3 regions of the Lactobacillus sp. B4005 genome follow, and region 2 is predicted to be linked to each of the others. Evidence: predicted binding sites of a transcription regulator. Region 2 holds the regulator's gene; each other region holds the start of a gene.
What was found. The regulator NrdR, encoded in region 2, represses ribonucleotide reductase genes. The targets are predictions, from matches to a motif close to ACACNATATATNGTGT.

Region 1: a site for NrdR is predicted at 2,257-2,272, ahead of J3U73_RS09730 (deoxynucleoside kinase). Genes of this name have one in related genera too.
Region 3: a site for NrdR is predicted at 1,569-1,584, ahead of nrdJ (ribonucleoside-triphosphate reductase, adenosylcobalamin-dependent). Genes of this name have one in related genera too.

The regions. Positions count from the first base shown of each region.
Region 1 is NZ_JAFNOZ010000007.1:9,432-14,364, reverse strand. It holds gene J3U73_RS09740 (amino acid ABC transporter permease) at 3-644, opposite strand; gene J3U73_RS09735 (deoxynucleoside kinase) at 866-1,552, opposite strand; gene J3U73_RS09730 (deoxynucleoside kinase) at 1,565-2,215, opposite strand; gene J3U73_RS09725 (Asp23/Gls24 family envelope stress response protein) at 2,703-3,227, opposite strand; gene J3U73_RS09720 (DUF2273 domain-containing protein) at 3,244-3,426, opposite strand; gene amaP (alkaline shock response membrane anchor protein AmaP) at 3,438-3,992, opposite strand; gene J3U73_RS09710 (glucosamine-6-phosphate deaminase) at 4,151-4,876, opposite strand.
Region 2 is NZ_JAFNOZ010000001.1:867,142-872,074, forward strand. It holds gene dnaI (primosomal protein DnaI) at 1-507, opposite strand, end outside; gene J3U73_RS04235 (DnaD domain protein) at 516-1,865, opposite strand; gene nrdR (transcriptional regulator NrdR) at 1,868-2,335, opposite strand; gene coaE (dephospho-CoA kinase) at 2,322-2,939, opposite strand; gene mutM (bifunctional DNA-formamidopyrimidine glycosylase/DNA-(apurinic or apyrimidinic site) lyase) at 2,936-3,766, opposite strand; gene polA (DNA polymerase I) at 3,780-4,933, opposite strand, start outside.
Region 3 is NZ_JAFNOZ010000006.1:11,351-16,283, forward strand. It holds gene J3U73_RS09275 (aldo/keto reductase) at 1-251, opposite strand, end outside; gene J3U73_RS09280 (YjjG family noncanonical pyrimidine nucleotidase) at 324-1,025, opposite strand; gene nrdJ (ribonucleoside-triphosphate reductase, adenosylcobalamin-dependent) at 1,656-3,890, shown strand; gene J3U73_RS09290 (DUF4430 domain-containing protein) at 3,944-4,333, shown strand; gene J3U73_RS09295 (ECF transporter S component) at 4,340-4,855, shown strand; gene J3U73_RS09300 (cob(I)yrinic acid a,c-diamide adenosyltransferase) at 4,852-4,933, shown strand, end outside.

The sequences.
Region 1 (4,933 bases), on a different contig from region 2:
CTCTATTTCCATTTAGAGTAATTATGTTCGATCTTTTTCAATACAAATGAAGCAATTCCTGTCATTAATAAGTAAATTATGCCTACTAAGACCAATGGAACAAGGGTTACGTCACGTGCAGTTGCCACATTCCCAGCTCGTAACAGTTCGCCTAGGCCGATAACGTACACTAACGAGGTATCTTTTACCAGATTAATCACCTCGTTACCAATTGACGGGATTACAATTTTGCTTACTTGCGGAATAATAATATGTCGCAGAGTCTGCCAGTATGTTAATTGCAATACGTGCGCACTCTCATATTGCCCAGCTGGAACAGATTGAAAACCACCCCGAAAAATTTCGGCAAAATACGCGGTATAGTTTAAAACAAATGCAAAAAGGGCAGCATTGTATCTCTGAAAAATGATACCAATAATTGGCAAACCGTAAAAAATAAAAATTAATTGTAATAACAGCGGCGTTCCCCGCATAATCCATATATAAAATTTCAAGACTAGGCGTAATGGTTTAAAGTGTGAGACTAAGCCTAAGCTGACAATGATGCCAAGAGGAATAGAGATAACAAGTGTCCATATAAAGAGGATTAGCGTCATTTTTGCGCCAGAAAATAGAGAAGGCATGATTGAGATAATATAGTTCATTGTGTTCTCCTTTGTAGCAGCCGTACAACTCAGCTGAGTTAGTTGAATTCTAGGTGAAAAATTACCTGAAAAAGTTACATAGAACAAGCATACCACAGTTTTTTTCTGATAAAGCATGTGACTGTAGACTTTTTAAATGATATCGCTTAATTAAGCACTATCATTGCAAAATGGCAAAAAAATCGCTTCTCTAACTTTTAAGTAGAAAAGCGATTAGATCTTTAGGCATCAATTTCAATTTTCGTTGACTTATCCCACGATTCAGGCAACTTGCCCATTTCCTTTAATTTAGCAACAATTTGCTCTAAAACAACTTCGCGAGCGTGCTCGTCCGTCATAAAGTCAAGTTCATCGCCATTTATTTCCATTTTTGGCGAGTAGTCATAGTTTTCATACCATGGCTTGTAATAACGTAAGAGCCGTTTGTAATAATCCTCAAGCGTTGCGTCATAACTGAGCTGTTCGTATGGTCGGCCACGCTTTTGAATTCGTTTGAGCATTGTGTCATAAGAAACATTAATGTGAACAAGCAAGTCAGGATTTTTCTTTGGCATATGCTTTAGCTCATTCATCATATTATTCAAAAGCTCATAATAGGTGTCAACTTCTTCAGTAGTTGCGCGGCCAATGTCTGCGTTCATTTGGAAAAAGAGTGCATCTTCATAGATGGAACGATCAAGCACATTGTTATCATCGGTTAGCGCATCTTTGATACTACGAAAGCGTGTATTTAGGAAAAAGACTTGCAGTAAAAATGCATATTTCTTAGGGTCAGCATAAAAAAGTGGCAAGACAGGATTGTCGTCAACACTTTCATAGAAAGGCTTAGTTCCTAAATATTTAGCTAAAATACTGGTTAGACTGGATTTACCGGCTCCAATTGGGCCACTTAAAACAATAACTGTCATCACGTTCCTTCTTTATTTCAAATTGCCGATTTCACGCAATTTATTATCAATCTGGTTCAAAACTTCTTTTTTAGCGTCTTCGTTGCCGATGAAATCATACCGATCGCCGTCAATTGCTATTTTGGCAGATGCATCATAGTTTTCATACCATGGTTCATAGTAGCGAATCAAACGTGCGTAGTAATCTTTCAGACTAGGATCAGTACTGATTTGCTCATAAGAACGGCCACGTTTTTCAATGCGTTTTAACATTGTGTCTAAAGATACGCGAATGTAAATTAATAAGTCAGGCTTTTTGCTTGGATTTCCAGGAGTATCCTCCATCATATTTTCAAGCAGACTGTCATAAATTTTAAATTCAGTAGGGTCGGCAACCTTACTTTCAGCGTTCATTTGGAAAAAGAGTGCATCTTCATAAATTGAACGATCGGAAACGCTATTTTTTTCTCTGACTGCCTGATTAATTTGAGCTAACCGATGATTGAGCAAGTAGATATTAAGTAAAAAAGTGTACCGCTTCATGTCCTTGTAATATAAAGGAAGAACTGGATTATTATCAACTCCCTCATAAAAGGCCTGAGTACCTAAATGTTCGGCTAAAATACTGGTTAAACTGGATTTACCGGCTCCAATTGGCCCGCTTAAAACAATAACTTGAATCACGTTCTTTCTTAAATACAATATATAGATTCTTATCTAGTTTAATACGAGATATAGTGGCATACAAGTAAAAAGTTAATTGAAATTGCCACTAAAAAGTCAAGTGATTTTGTATAAAATAGTTAAAAAATTACTGAGTACAACCAAATATTTTTCAATATCTAGATCAATAGTTATTGTTTCACGTGAAACCAAGTAACTGAGCAGTGCTAAAAAAACAGTCGTCAATTTTTGGTATATTATTTTGTTTTTAAACAGTAATAAATTGGCAATATTTTTATGCAATAACTGGTATAAAATTTAAGAGGTTATCTTAGTTGTTAATGGCGGTAGATTTAGTTATTGCTACATAAAAAATCCAGCTAAATTAGACGGCTTTTGTGCTATTTTGCTTTGATAAAAAGTACTTCGTTTCACGTGAAACCAAAAAAGTGACGTAGCATTTAAGTGTACTACTTCACTTTTTAAAACTTATCCTGCTAAAGGGTGATTATTTAACGCGGTCTTCTTTTTTATCTTCGACTTTGTCTTCAACCTTATCTTTTTGTTCGCCAATCTTATCCTTGGCATCTTGTGTTGCACCGGTAATCCGATCTTGCAGACTGACTGAATCTTTTTCGTGTTCTTCTTTAGTCTTGATATCAACAACGGTGACATTAACTTCAACCGTGTCTAAGCCCGTCATTTCCTTAACCTTGTCGTAAATCTTTTGTCTGATTTCATCATAAAGTTTAGGAATTTCAACACCGTATTCAGCAATAATTTCGATATCAACTGCTACTTGCTTTTTACCAACTTCAACATTAACACCATTGGTAACATCATCGTTGTTAACAATCTTGTCAGCTAAGTTTGAGAAAAAGCCGCCGTTAACATCCAATAAGCCTTTAACATCGGAGAGGGCAATACCAATAATCTTTTGAATGACTTTTTCGTCATACTTTAAGTCGCCCTTAATTTCTTGCTTTGAGCTGCTTGAGTTGTTTGCACTACTTTGATTATTATTTTGTACCATATTAAGTTCCTTTCAATTATTGTTTACTTACAAGACTTTTCAGCAGGGGCCAATAGTGTCCGACTAAAAAACCAACTACTAACATTACGACTACAAAAATAGTTTTAAAAAATCCTAGTCCCAAAAAACAAAATGCTAGTAACAAGCCGATTACAGCACCGCATATTTCTGGGAGGTGTTTTTGTAAAATTTCGTTCATTTCAGCCTCCTTTATTGAACGCGCGTCTCTGGTTTATCGGGGTTTTGATAATTAACAAATTTGATTTTGATCTTTGGCTTCTGTTCAATACCCAATAACCGGTTAAGGTTGTTCTTTAACTCTTCTAAGTAATTTTCGAGAAGGGCACTAACATTTTCACCGCGCCCAAGATTACCACTAATTTTGATGTTGATCTTATGATCAGTGAGTTTTGAATCAACCTTGACTTTATTAATAAAAGGCAATTCTGCCAATGAATTCATGACGTAGCCATTAATAGCTTTGCTAGTAACTTTGACTTGTCCGTCATGCTTGTGAATCAAAATAAAGTACCTTTGAACAGGCCAAAATAGGACAACTAATAAACTAATAATTAAAACTAAAAGGACAACAGCGCTGACAACGATTAAATACCATTCTAGTACTGGATTTAGTGTCCCCATACTGGGTAGTTTAATCTTTAAATACTTTTGCCAAAAACCACTAGTTTCCCATAGAAAGTAAATTGGCAAGGGTAATAATAAAATCATTAACACTACCAGTAACCACTTTTTACTTCGCTTCAACTTATCACCATCCTCTCATGATTCAACTTAATCATAATACGGATTATTTTGTTAGCCTAGCGATATGCACCAATTTATATCTGTTTAGGATTTACTGTTTTAGGACACAAAAAAAGATGCATTAATGCATCTTTTTTCTATCTTTGTTATTTTATTATCTAATTCTTTGCACTAGCACTAAGCTTACTTGCAGCAGCATTATCGACAATAAGTGTTACATTATCATGTTTTTGCAAAATTGAAGCAGGTACATCTTCGGTTACAGGGCCTTCAACCATCTTCTTAACAGCATCCGCTTTGTTTTCACCAAAGGCCATAATGACAATCTCTTTTACTGCCATGATATTTGCAATACCCATACAAATTGCAGATTTTGGCACATCTTCAATCTTATTAAAGAAACGTGAATTGGCTTCAATGGTATTTTCAGTCAATTTAACTTCATGAGTTACCGAATCAAAAGGTGTTCCTGGTTCGTTAAAAGCAATATGACCGTTTTGACCTAAACCTAGAAGCTGAATGTCGATTGGATTTTCAGCGATAATTTGGTTGTAATCATCAGATGCACCTTGTGGATCGTTAATTGCTTTAATACCATCAGGAATGTATGACTTTTTAAAAGGTTTCTTTGCAAACAAATTTTTTTGCATGAAGTAATGATAACTTTGATCATTATCAGAAGTTAAGCCAACATATTCATCTAGATTAATACTGATCAAGTTGGTATTATCAAGATCACTTTCAGTCCATTCATGATATAGGCCTACTGGGGTAGAGCCAGTAGCTAAGCCGATTACCTTAGCACCGTTGTTAATGCTTTTTTCAAAAAGCTTAAAACCTTTAGTGCTGCCATTTTCTTTACTATCTGTAACGATGATTTTCATAATTACGCCTCCAAAATATCATAAATTTATTATAAATTGGCATATACCAATTTGTCA
Region 2 (4,933 bases):
TAAACCAGCCAGGATAAATGTTTTACCGACACCAAAGTTACCTGATAAATACAGGCCTTTTTGATACGCATTCTGCGAATAAGCCGCCAAAAATTGCCCGATCTCAGCCATTGCTTGCTGACGCTGCGGTGTTATTTCCACCTGACTTAAACGAACATCATGCAAGCTGCTAGGCAAATTAATTAGACGCAAGTGCTTTTTAGCTGCAAGTTCACGATCATGTTCCAACTTGCTATTTTCAGGAGCATAAATGATATCAATTGCATTTGTATTCAAGATTAATTTAGGCCGATAACCCTTGGTCACCGGATCTTTTTTATTCTGCTGATCTAGGTAAAATTCGAATAAAGCAGACATGCTTTTATCAATCATTTCAGAGGTGATTTTATCTTGATTTTCACTAATAAACTGTTTAATTTTTGGCTCGGATAGAATCTCGGCCCGAATCTTAGCTACATCAAGATGGTCGGCTTTTTTCTTGTCTAAAAAATTATTGATTGACTTCATTTGTTCACCTACTTCATGCCATTTTGATCTTCAAATTTTTTGAAAAAGTCTTTTAAGTCAGCTGAAGAAACATCGGACTTAACACTAGATTTTTTCTTACTCCAATCGGTACCTTTTTCAACGCGTTTATTTTGCACATAACGGGGGTACTTATCCTTATTTTGCTCCCTTTTTTGCATATATTCAATTGCTTGGGCCCCATCTTTAACACCATGTTGAAGCCAATCATGTAAAATCCGATTAGCCAGGCGGTATGAAATATTCGGTGCACTTTTTAAGCAGGCATAAGTTAAGATATTAAGCAAATCAGCCGGGATTCCCTTTTCATTATATAAACTATCAAGTACTTTATATTCACTGGCATCAACATAATCATGCCGATCCGTCTTCAACCGGTACAAAAATTGAGCTGGTGATTTACTTTTAGCTAGCTGCAATACTTGCTGCTCATTTTTACTCAATTTAGCATTTATCGGTTGATCGTCATTATATTTCTTAGTCTCTTGCTTAATTCGAGCCCTAGTATGAGAGCCGTGAATGCCGCTAGCAATCGCTTGTTTAATTTGCACCATATCCAAGTGATAATCACCGTGAATACTTGTCAGGGCCTCATCGACAAATTCTTGTTCTGTTAGCCCGTAAGTGCGCATTACAGAGCGGATTGCTTCCCGATTACGGTCAATCTCCGTTCCTGGAATCTGGTAAATTTCAAATTGCTGTTTCATGAAATTCCAGTCAACCGTATCATGCTCATTAATAGTAGCTTTGATATTATTGTCTGTTTTATTTTCTTTTGCGGCATATTTGACATCAACTGAAGGCTCAATTGCTTCTTGCTCAGGCAAACGAAAAACTTCCATAAACGAAGCAGAGATATCATCAGCATTCTGCATACCATTAACTTGGTTCTGCTTAGACTTACTTTCACGAGCAAAATCTTTACTTAATTTTTGAAAGGCAGAAATACCAACTTTTTCTTTAAGTAAGCTTGCTAAAAGAGGCGTTGAAAAAAATTCACTGCTGCTAGGGATGCAGGTTAAGCGAAAAATCAGTACTTGTCCCATGATTTCATTATTAAGTAAACGCGTCTGAACTAGGCCAACGCCCTCGAGCTTATGTAAAGCAGAAAATAAGTGCTTAACATCACAGTCAAGCTGTTCTTGCAGAGCATAAATACCCGTTGAGTCCGATAGCATTGCATGCGCATTAAAATCCGCATTTAAACTAAAATATAAGGAAAATGCTAGTGAACCAATCAGCGGCTGATAAAGTTTAACCAGAACTCGCACATCTTCTGGGAAAATATCAACTCGGTTAGCAATAAAAAATGGTTGTTTGGGATTAGGGGTCTCAAACATTTCTAGTTCCCCTTCTCTCGCTTAGCAATCATATCCTCCATTGTTTTCATGAAACTAGACATATCTTTAAATTCACGGTAAATGGAAGCAAAGCGAATGTAAGCAACATCATCTAGTTCAGCCAATTCATCCATCACTAGTTGACCGATTTTCTTCGAAGAAATCTCACTTACTCCCTGCTGTCTAACCTTATTTTCAACGTGATCAACCAATTGCTCGAACTGCGAGCTTGTAATTGGACGCTTTTGACCAGCTGCCATGACACCATGCAAAATCTTTTTCCGGTTAAAAGGTTCCCGGGTATTGTCATTTTTGATTACCAATAATGGTGTTGTTTCAATTCGCTCAAAAGTAGTAAACCGAAAACCACAGTTTTCGCATTCACGCCGTCTTCTAATAGCACGATTTTCATCACTCGGTCGAGAATCAATCACGCGCGAGGCATTTTGCCGACAATTAGGACATTCCATACTGGTCCTCCTTTATTAATTTAAGTAGCAGCTCGTTTAATTTGTCTTCTAGTTCTTTTATTGTACCAGTATTTGTAACAACATAATCAGCTAATTTTTGCTTTTGCGCTAAAGGCATCTGACTATTAATTCGCTTTAATGCTTCAGCTTCAGTTATGTGATTGCGCGCCATCAAGCGTTTTACTTGCATTTTTTCAGGTACAGCAATCAGCAAACTGCGGTCACAATAGCTTAAACCACCTGACTCAAATAATAACGGTGCATCTACTATGATAAGTGGCTCATTTTCCTGTTTATGTTGGCTAATTTTAGTCTCGATTTCTTGAAAAATCAACGGGTGGGTAATTTCATTTAATTTAGCTAAGTCTTTAGGTGAATTAAAAACTAATTTACCTAACTTTGCGCGATCAATTGCTTTATTTGCTGCTAAATACTGATCGCCAAAATAATTAATTACTAAATTGTAGCCCTTTTCACCTATATCTAAAATATGGTGAGCAATTAAATCACTATCAATTACTGGAATATGCTTTTTTATAAAAAAGCTATCAGCTGTACTTTTACCGCTAGCTATTCCCCCAGTAAGACCTAAGACAATGGTCATTGATAATTCACCTGACATTTAGGACAATATGTTGTTCCGCGACCATTTACCTTAATTTTTTCAAGAGGGGTTCCACATCTTGCACATGGTTCACCTTTATGTCCGTATACCCGCAACATTTTCTGAAAGCCGCCAGTTTCACCATTAGCATCCAGATAAGTGTGCACGGTTGTCCCACGCTCAGCAATAGCTAATTTGATCAAAGAATTAATATTGTCATGTAATTGTTTCACTCTGGAAGGTGGAATCTTATTGGCCATACTTAACGGATGAATTCTAGTTAGCCATAAAACTTCATCGACATAAATATTGCCTAAACCGGCAACTACAGATTGATCAAGAAGCGTATTTTTAATATTTTTCTTTTTATGCTTAAGACAATTTGCAAAATAAGCAACCGTGAATTTATGAGAATTAGGTTCAAAGCCCAGTTTACTAATTCCTGTTGTTCTTTTTTCTGTTCCAGTTTTAACTAATTGCATTCGGCCAAATTTGCGGACATCATTATAACGCAAGGCTGTATTATCGGTAAAAGCAAACTGCACGTGATCATGTTTATCTTTCGGTGCAGCCACGTCAACTAGACGATACTTTCCTTCCATGCGTAAATGGGAAACTACAGTTAGGTCATTCGTCAGCCGAATCAATAAATACTTTGCATACCGGTCAATTGCCACCACTTCTTGACCCGTAAGCTTTTGAACGAATTCTGTTGGATCACTAGCAATAATTTTGGGATACCACAGCGTGATTTCTTTAATCGTTTTTCCTTTAATTAAGGGGAGAAGAGTACGGCGAACCGTTTCTACTTCCGGCATTTCTGGCATTTATTATTACTCCTTATTTTGCATCAAACCAATTATGACCGTACCCTGAATCAGCGACAAGCGGAATATCAAGAGTAACGGCAGACTGCATTACCTCTGGGACAATCTTTTTAATTGTTTCTATCTCATCTTTTGGCACATCAAAAATCAACTCATCATGAACCTGAACCACCATTTTAGTCTTAAGGTGTAAGTCATTCAATTTCTTCTGCATATTGATCATCGCAATTTTAATAATGTCAGCAGCGGAACCCTGAATTGGTGAGTTAATTGCAGTTCTTTCCGCAAAAGACCGCACATTATAATTCTTTGCATGAATGTCAGGCAAGTACCGTCTTCTATGCATAATTGTTTCTGCGTAACCTTTTTCGCGAGCAAATTTAACGGCCTTATCCATATATTCTCTAATTTGCGGGTATTGCTCAAAATAATTATCGATAAATTCTTTGGCTTGTTTTCTACTAATATTCAGATTTTTCGATAAGCCATAATCCGAAATGCCGTAGACAATACCAAAATTGACTGCCTTTGCTCGGCGCCGCATTAATGGCGTAACATCATCGGTTGACTTCAAGTGGAATATTTTCATTGCGGTATGAGCGTGAATATCGTAGCCGGTCCTGAATGCTTCTTGCATTTGTTCATCACCAGAAACTTGAGCTAAAACACGCAATTCAATTTGAGAATAATCACAAGAAAAGATATAGCCATCAGGTTCACTAGGAACAAAAGCCTTTCGAATTTGCTTACCTTCTTCTGTTCTCGTCGGAATGTTTTGTAAATTAGGATCAACCGAAGATAGGCGTCCAGTTGCCGTTAGAGTTTGCAGATACCGTGTATGAACTCGACCATCTTTTTGAATAACATCTAGCAGGCCATTAACATAAGTTGACTGAATTTTAGCAATTTGCCGGTAAGAAAGGATTTGCCCGATAATTGGATTTTCATCTTTTAACTGGTTCAAGACATCAACTGATGTTGAATAACCGGTTTTAGTCTTTTTAATTGGCTTCAGGCCCATTTTTTCAAACAGAATATGACCAAGTTGTTTCGGCGAATTAATATTAAATTCTTCACCAGCCTCATCATAAATCTGCTTTTCCATCTTTTTAAGTTCAACAGCAAATTCATCTTGCAGCTCAGTTAAAGTATCAGCCTGAACCTTGA
Region 3 (4,933 bases), on a different contig from region 2:
CACAGTTTCGTAGTAATAAAAAGGTCATAACGGTTAACACCGCTTTCTCTAATTCCCTTACCAATACTTACCTCATTACCATAAGCTGCAGCAGTATCAATCAGACGATAACCTAAATTAATAGCATCCTTAACAACATTTTTTGCAACATCACCATCAGGCGTTTGCCAAGTACCAAGTCCAATAGCTGGAATCTTAACGCCGTTATTTAATTGATAAGTGTCGGAAATAGAATGAATATCAACAGTCATCATTTTCACCTCTTAATTCGTTATCTTTTAGTATATTAAAGTATATATCATTATTACATTAACAGATTTAAACTATTTTGGGAAATTGTTTTTTAAAAGCTTAACAAATTGTGGATAAGTTGTTACTTCATACAACGGATGCAAGTTCATGTTATTTTTTCGATGACGATGATTATACCAAATACTACTAAAGCCATAATTCTCTGCACCTAAAATATCGGACTGTAATCCATCGCCAAAAAAAACTGTATCGCTTGGACCAAACTTGGTCCGTGCAAAGAAATAGTCAAAAATATGGCTATCTGGCTTAGAATAGCCAGCTTCTTCAGAAGTAACAATTAAATTAAAATAGTCTTTAATTCCTGCCAGTTCGAGGCGATGTCTCTGCATAAAAGTTTCGCCATTAGTCAAAATTGTTAATTCAAAATGTTGTTTCTGGGCAAAACGTAAAGTGTCCTTTACTCCAGGCAAAAGCTTATATGCACGAGAAAAATAAGAACGATATTCATTCATAACAGCGAGACCATTAACTTCAATATTAAAAGTATTCTTCAAAAAGTTATGAAAAACCGCTTCACTTAATTCTTGATAAGTAATTGTACCATTTTCAAGTTCCCGCCAAAGTCCCTGATTATAAGAATGATATTGCCGTTGGATTTCATCTGTAAGTTCCCAATGATGTGCATTAAAAAGACTATGAAGAGCAAAATTCTCCGTATCGGCAAAATCAATTAATGTATCATCAACATCAAATATAATCTGTTTGAAATGCAAGTAACTTCACCCTTTCTAGTTATTTCCTAGGAAATAACACATACTAGCATGGAAAACTATTATACCAGTATTTTAGTTATAATGAGAAAATTATGTTTTTCTTAAAATTAAGCAAAAGGCTATCTTATCTTAAAAATGGCGCATATAATTCTTTCATATTTTGATTGGAGGAATAATTAAACATGCTTACTCTTTTATTGATTATTTTTCTAATATGGGCTTTTGTTAAACTGGGGATCGGAACGCTTAAAATTTTATTTTTTTTGCTGGCCTGCGGGCTTATATTTATTTTTTTCATTCACCTGTTGGTTCCGTTAATCATAACAGGGGCAGTAATTTTCATTGCAGTTGCACTCTTAGGTTTTTAAATAATAAATAAATAATTCACTAAGATTAGTTAAGCACGATAAGTAAATTCTAATACTTGTTGTGCTTTTTTGTGTACAGCTATTCCTATATGATTTTTTTTATTTCTAGCGAATCTTACTCCTACATTAATTCGGGTTTTTTGTTCGTGTTTTACAGTAGCATATCCGCTATCAAATACAAGATATTGTGGTATAGTTCTTTCTGTAGCCATACATAATGTATGTGTGGAACATTTGTTAGTTTTTAGGAGCTATTTTACACATGAAAAACACAACAATAAGCTTAGATCAGGCTTATATTGATCAAGTGAAACAAAATATTTCACCTCACTGGGGCGAATTAGGCTGGGTTACCTACAAGCGGACCTATGCTCGGTGGCTTCCACAAGAAAACCGGTCCGAAGAGTGGGATGAAACCGTCAAACGCGTGGTTGAAGGAAACATTAACCTTGACCCGCGCCTTGCAGACTCACCTTCTGAGAAAGTCATCACCGAATTAACTAATGAGGCCCGTGAATTATACCGGCTAGTTTACGGGCTTGCCGCCACTCCATCTGGACGTAATCTTTGGGTGTCTGGAACTGATTACCAAAAGCGCAACGGTGATTCATTGAACAATTGCTGGTTTATCGCAATCCGACCACAAAAATATGGTGACAGTCATATTGTTCCTGCTTACTTATCTAAGGATCAACAAGCTGTTTCAATGCCTTTTTCTTTTACTTTCGATCAACTTATGAAAGGTGGCGGTGTTGGTTTTTCTGTCGTAAAAGAAAATATTGCCAAAATTCCACCAGTTGATCAAAAAGTTGATTTAACGGTTGTAATCGATAAGACGAGCACTTCTTACAAAGACTCAGTTAAGTTGGGTGCAACTGACAAAGCAACTTGGAAAAAGCAAAATGACGGTGCTACCGATTACGTTTACTACAAGCTGCCCGATACTCGCGAAGGCTGGGTTTTAGCCAATGCACGTCTAATCGATATGCACTTTAACCAAACCAATCCTGAAAACAAGCAAAAGCTAGTTTTGGATATCAGTGATATTCGACCTTATGGCGCCAAGATTCATGGTTTTGGCGGAACAGCTTCAGGACCAATGCCACTAGTAGAAATGGTTTTTGAAATTAATCAAATTATTAATGATCGGGTTGGCGGTCACCTAACTTCCGTTGATGGCACCGATATCTGCAATTTAATCGGTAAAACCGTTGTTGCTGGCAATGTCAGAAGATCAGCAGAATTGGCGCTTGGTTCAAATGATGACCAGGACTTCATCACAATGAAACAGGATAAAGATAAGCTCTATCATCATCGCTGGGCTTCTAATAATAGTGTCGCAATCAACGCTGAATTTAATGATTATGAGCCTATCGCCAATGGTATTCGGGAGAATGGTGAGCCGGGAATTGTTAACCTTGATTTATCGCGCAATTACGGCCGTATAATTGATGGCTATCAAAAAGACATTGATGGCGAAGTCGAGGGAACCAATCCGTGTGGTGAGATCTCGCTTGGAAATGGCGAGCCATGCAACCTATTTGAAGTTTTCCCTTATATCGCTGAAAAACAAGGCTGGAATCTTCAAGATGTCTTCAAGCTGGCCGCACGCTACACCAAGCGCGTAACCTTTAGTGCCTACGACTGGGAGATTTCTCGCCAGATTATTTATAAAAACCGGCGTATCGGTGTTTCCATGTCAGGAATTCAAGATTGGCTCTTAAATGATCTAGGCCACCGGGTTGTTACCGGCTTTAAGGATGAGGTCGATCAAGAAACTGGTGAAAAAATCAAGGTGCCGATCTACGATCCTAAAGGAATCAAAATGGTTACTTCTGCATATCAAGCCGTTGTTGATGCAGACAATGAGTATAGCAAGGCGCTGCACTGCGAGCCATCAATTAAGCATACTACTGTTAAGCCATCAGGAACTGTAGCTAAACTTGCAGGGGCATCTGAAGGAATGCACTTCCACTATGCTGGCTATTTAATTCAGCGAATTCGTTTCCAAGCTTCCGATCCATTATTAAAAGCATTAGCAGCTTGCGGCTATTATTCTGAACCCGATATTTATTCACCAAACACTACTTGTGTTGAATTTCCATTACGGGCAGCCCATGCGGATAGTGAAAACTTTGCTTCTGCCGGGACGGTTTCAATCGAAGAGCAATTTGCCACCCAAGCGTTTTTACAAACATACTGGTCCGACAATGCTGTTAGTTGTACCGTCACGTTCCAAAAAGAGGAGGGCGATAAGATTAATTCGCTGTTTAAGCAATACCGTCATGTAATTAAGTCAACTTCTTTATTGCCTTATTATGGTGGTTCATTAGAACAAGCACCAAAAGAGCCAATTGATAAGGAAACTTATGAAAAGCGCAAAGCTCAGATTTCAGGCGATGTTGCTAGTGTCTTTACCAAACAACATGACGATCAAAAAGACTTAGAACTTGTTGATCAAGAAGATTGTGAAAACGGCGCTTGCCCAGTTAAATAGTCAAAATTACAAATTATTACGTTATCAGAAAAATATTACGAGGAGTTTTTATCATGAAAAAAAATAAATTAGCAGTCATTACCGGTTTAGCAACAATTTTCACTTTTACCTTTGCAGGTTATGAAACTACACAAACACCTACTACGGTTAGTGCAGCAAGCAAAATTCACGTTACCTACACTCTTAAAGTAAATAATAAGAATTATAAAAAGCGGACGGTTAAATTAGCTAAGCATTCAACAGTTATGCAAGGACTTAGGAAACTATGGCACGTAAAGAGCACTAACGGCTTTATTACTTCGATTGCCGGCAAGAGTCAAAATAAAGCAAAACACATTTACTGGACATATACCATTAACGGTAAATTCGCTAACAAGGGCGCAACTGAGCAAAGAGTGGGTAATAAAGACAAGGTTAAATTCACTCTAGCTAAGGTGAACTAATTAATTATGCACAACTCAACCAAAAAAATAGCACTTCTTGCAATCTTAACCGCAATGTGCGTGACGCTTAGAATTTTTAAAATTATTCCTGTACCTAATGTTCAACCAGTTACTGCAATTTTAATGATCGTTACGCTAAATTTGGGCTTTACTTTTGGTTTTGCTTTGGCCATTTTAACGATGGTCGTTTCTAACATCTATCTGGGATTTGGTATTTGGACCGTTTCGCAGATTCTTGCCTATGGCGGTTGCGTTTTAACCGTGGCGTTATTTGCAAAATTTACGCCATTAAAAAAGCACTTTATTTTGCAACTAATACTTGTCACGTTTTTAGGCTGGGAATATGGTTGTTTTGTTGATTTCGGGATGTCCATTTTTGGCGGTTTCCAGGCCTTCCTAGCTTATTGGGCCGGCAGCCTGACCTTTGATACTTACCATGCCATTGGTAATTTAGTTTTTTATCCTATTTTATACAAACCCCTTAACATTGCACTTGATCATTACCAAAAGAGGCTATCATGACTATCAAAATTTACACCAAGGTTGGCGATCATGGTTTTACCAAACAAGTTACGGGCAAAATGGTGCCCAAATATGACC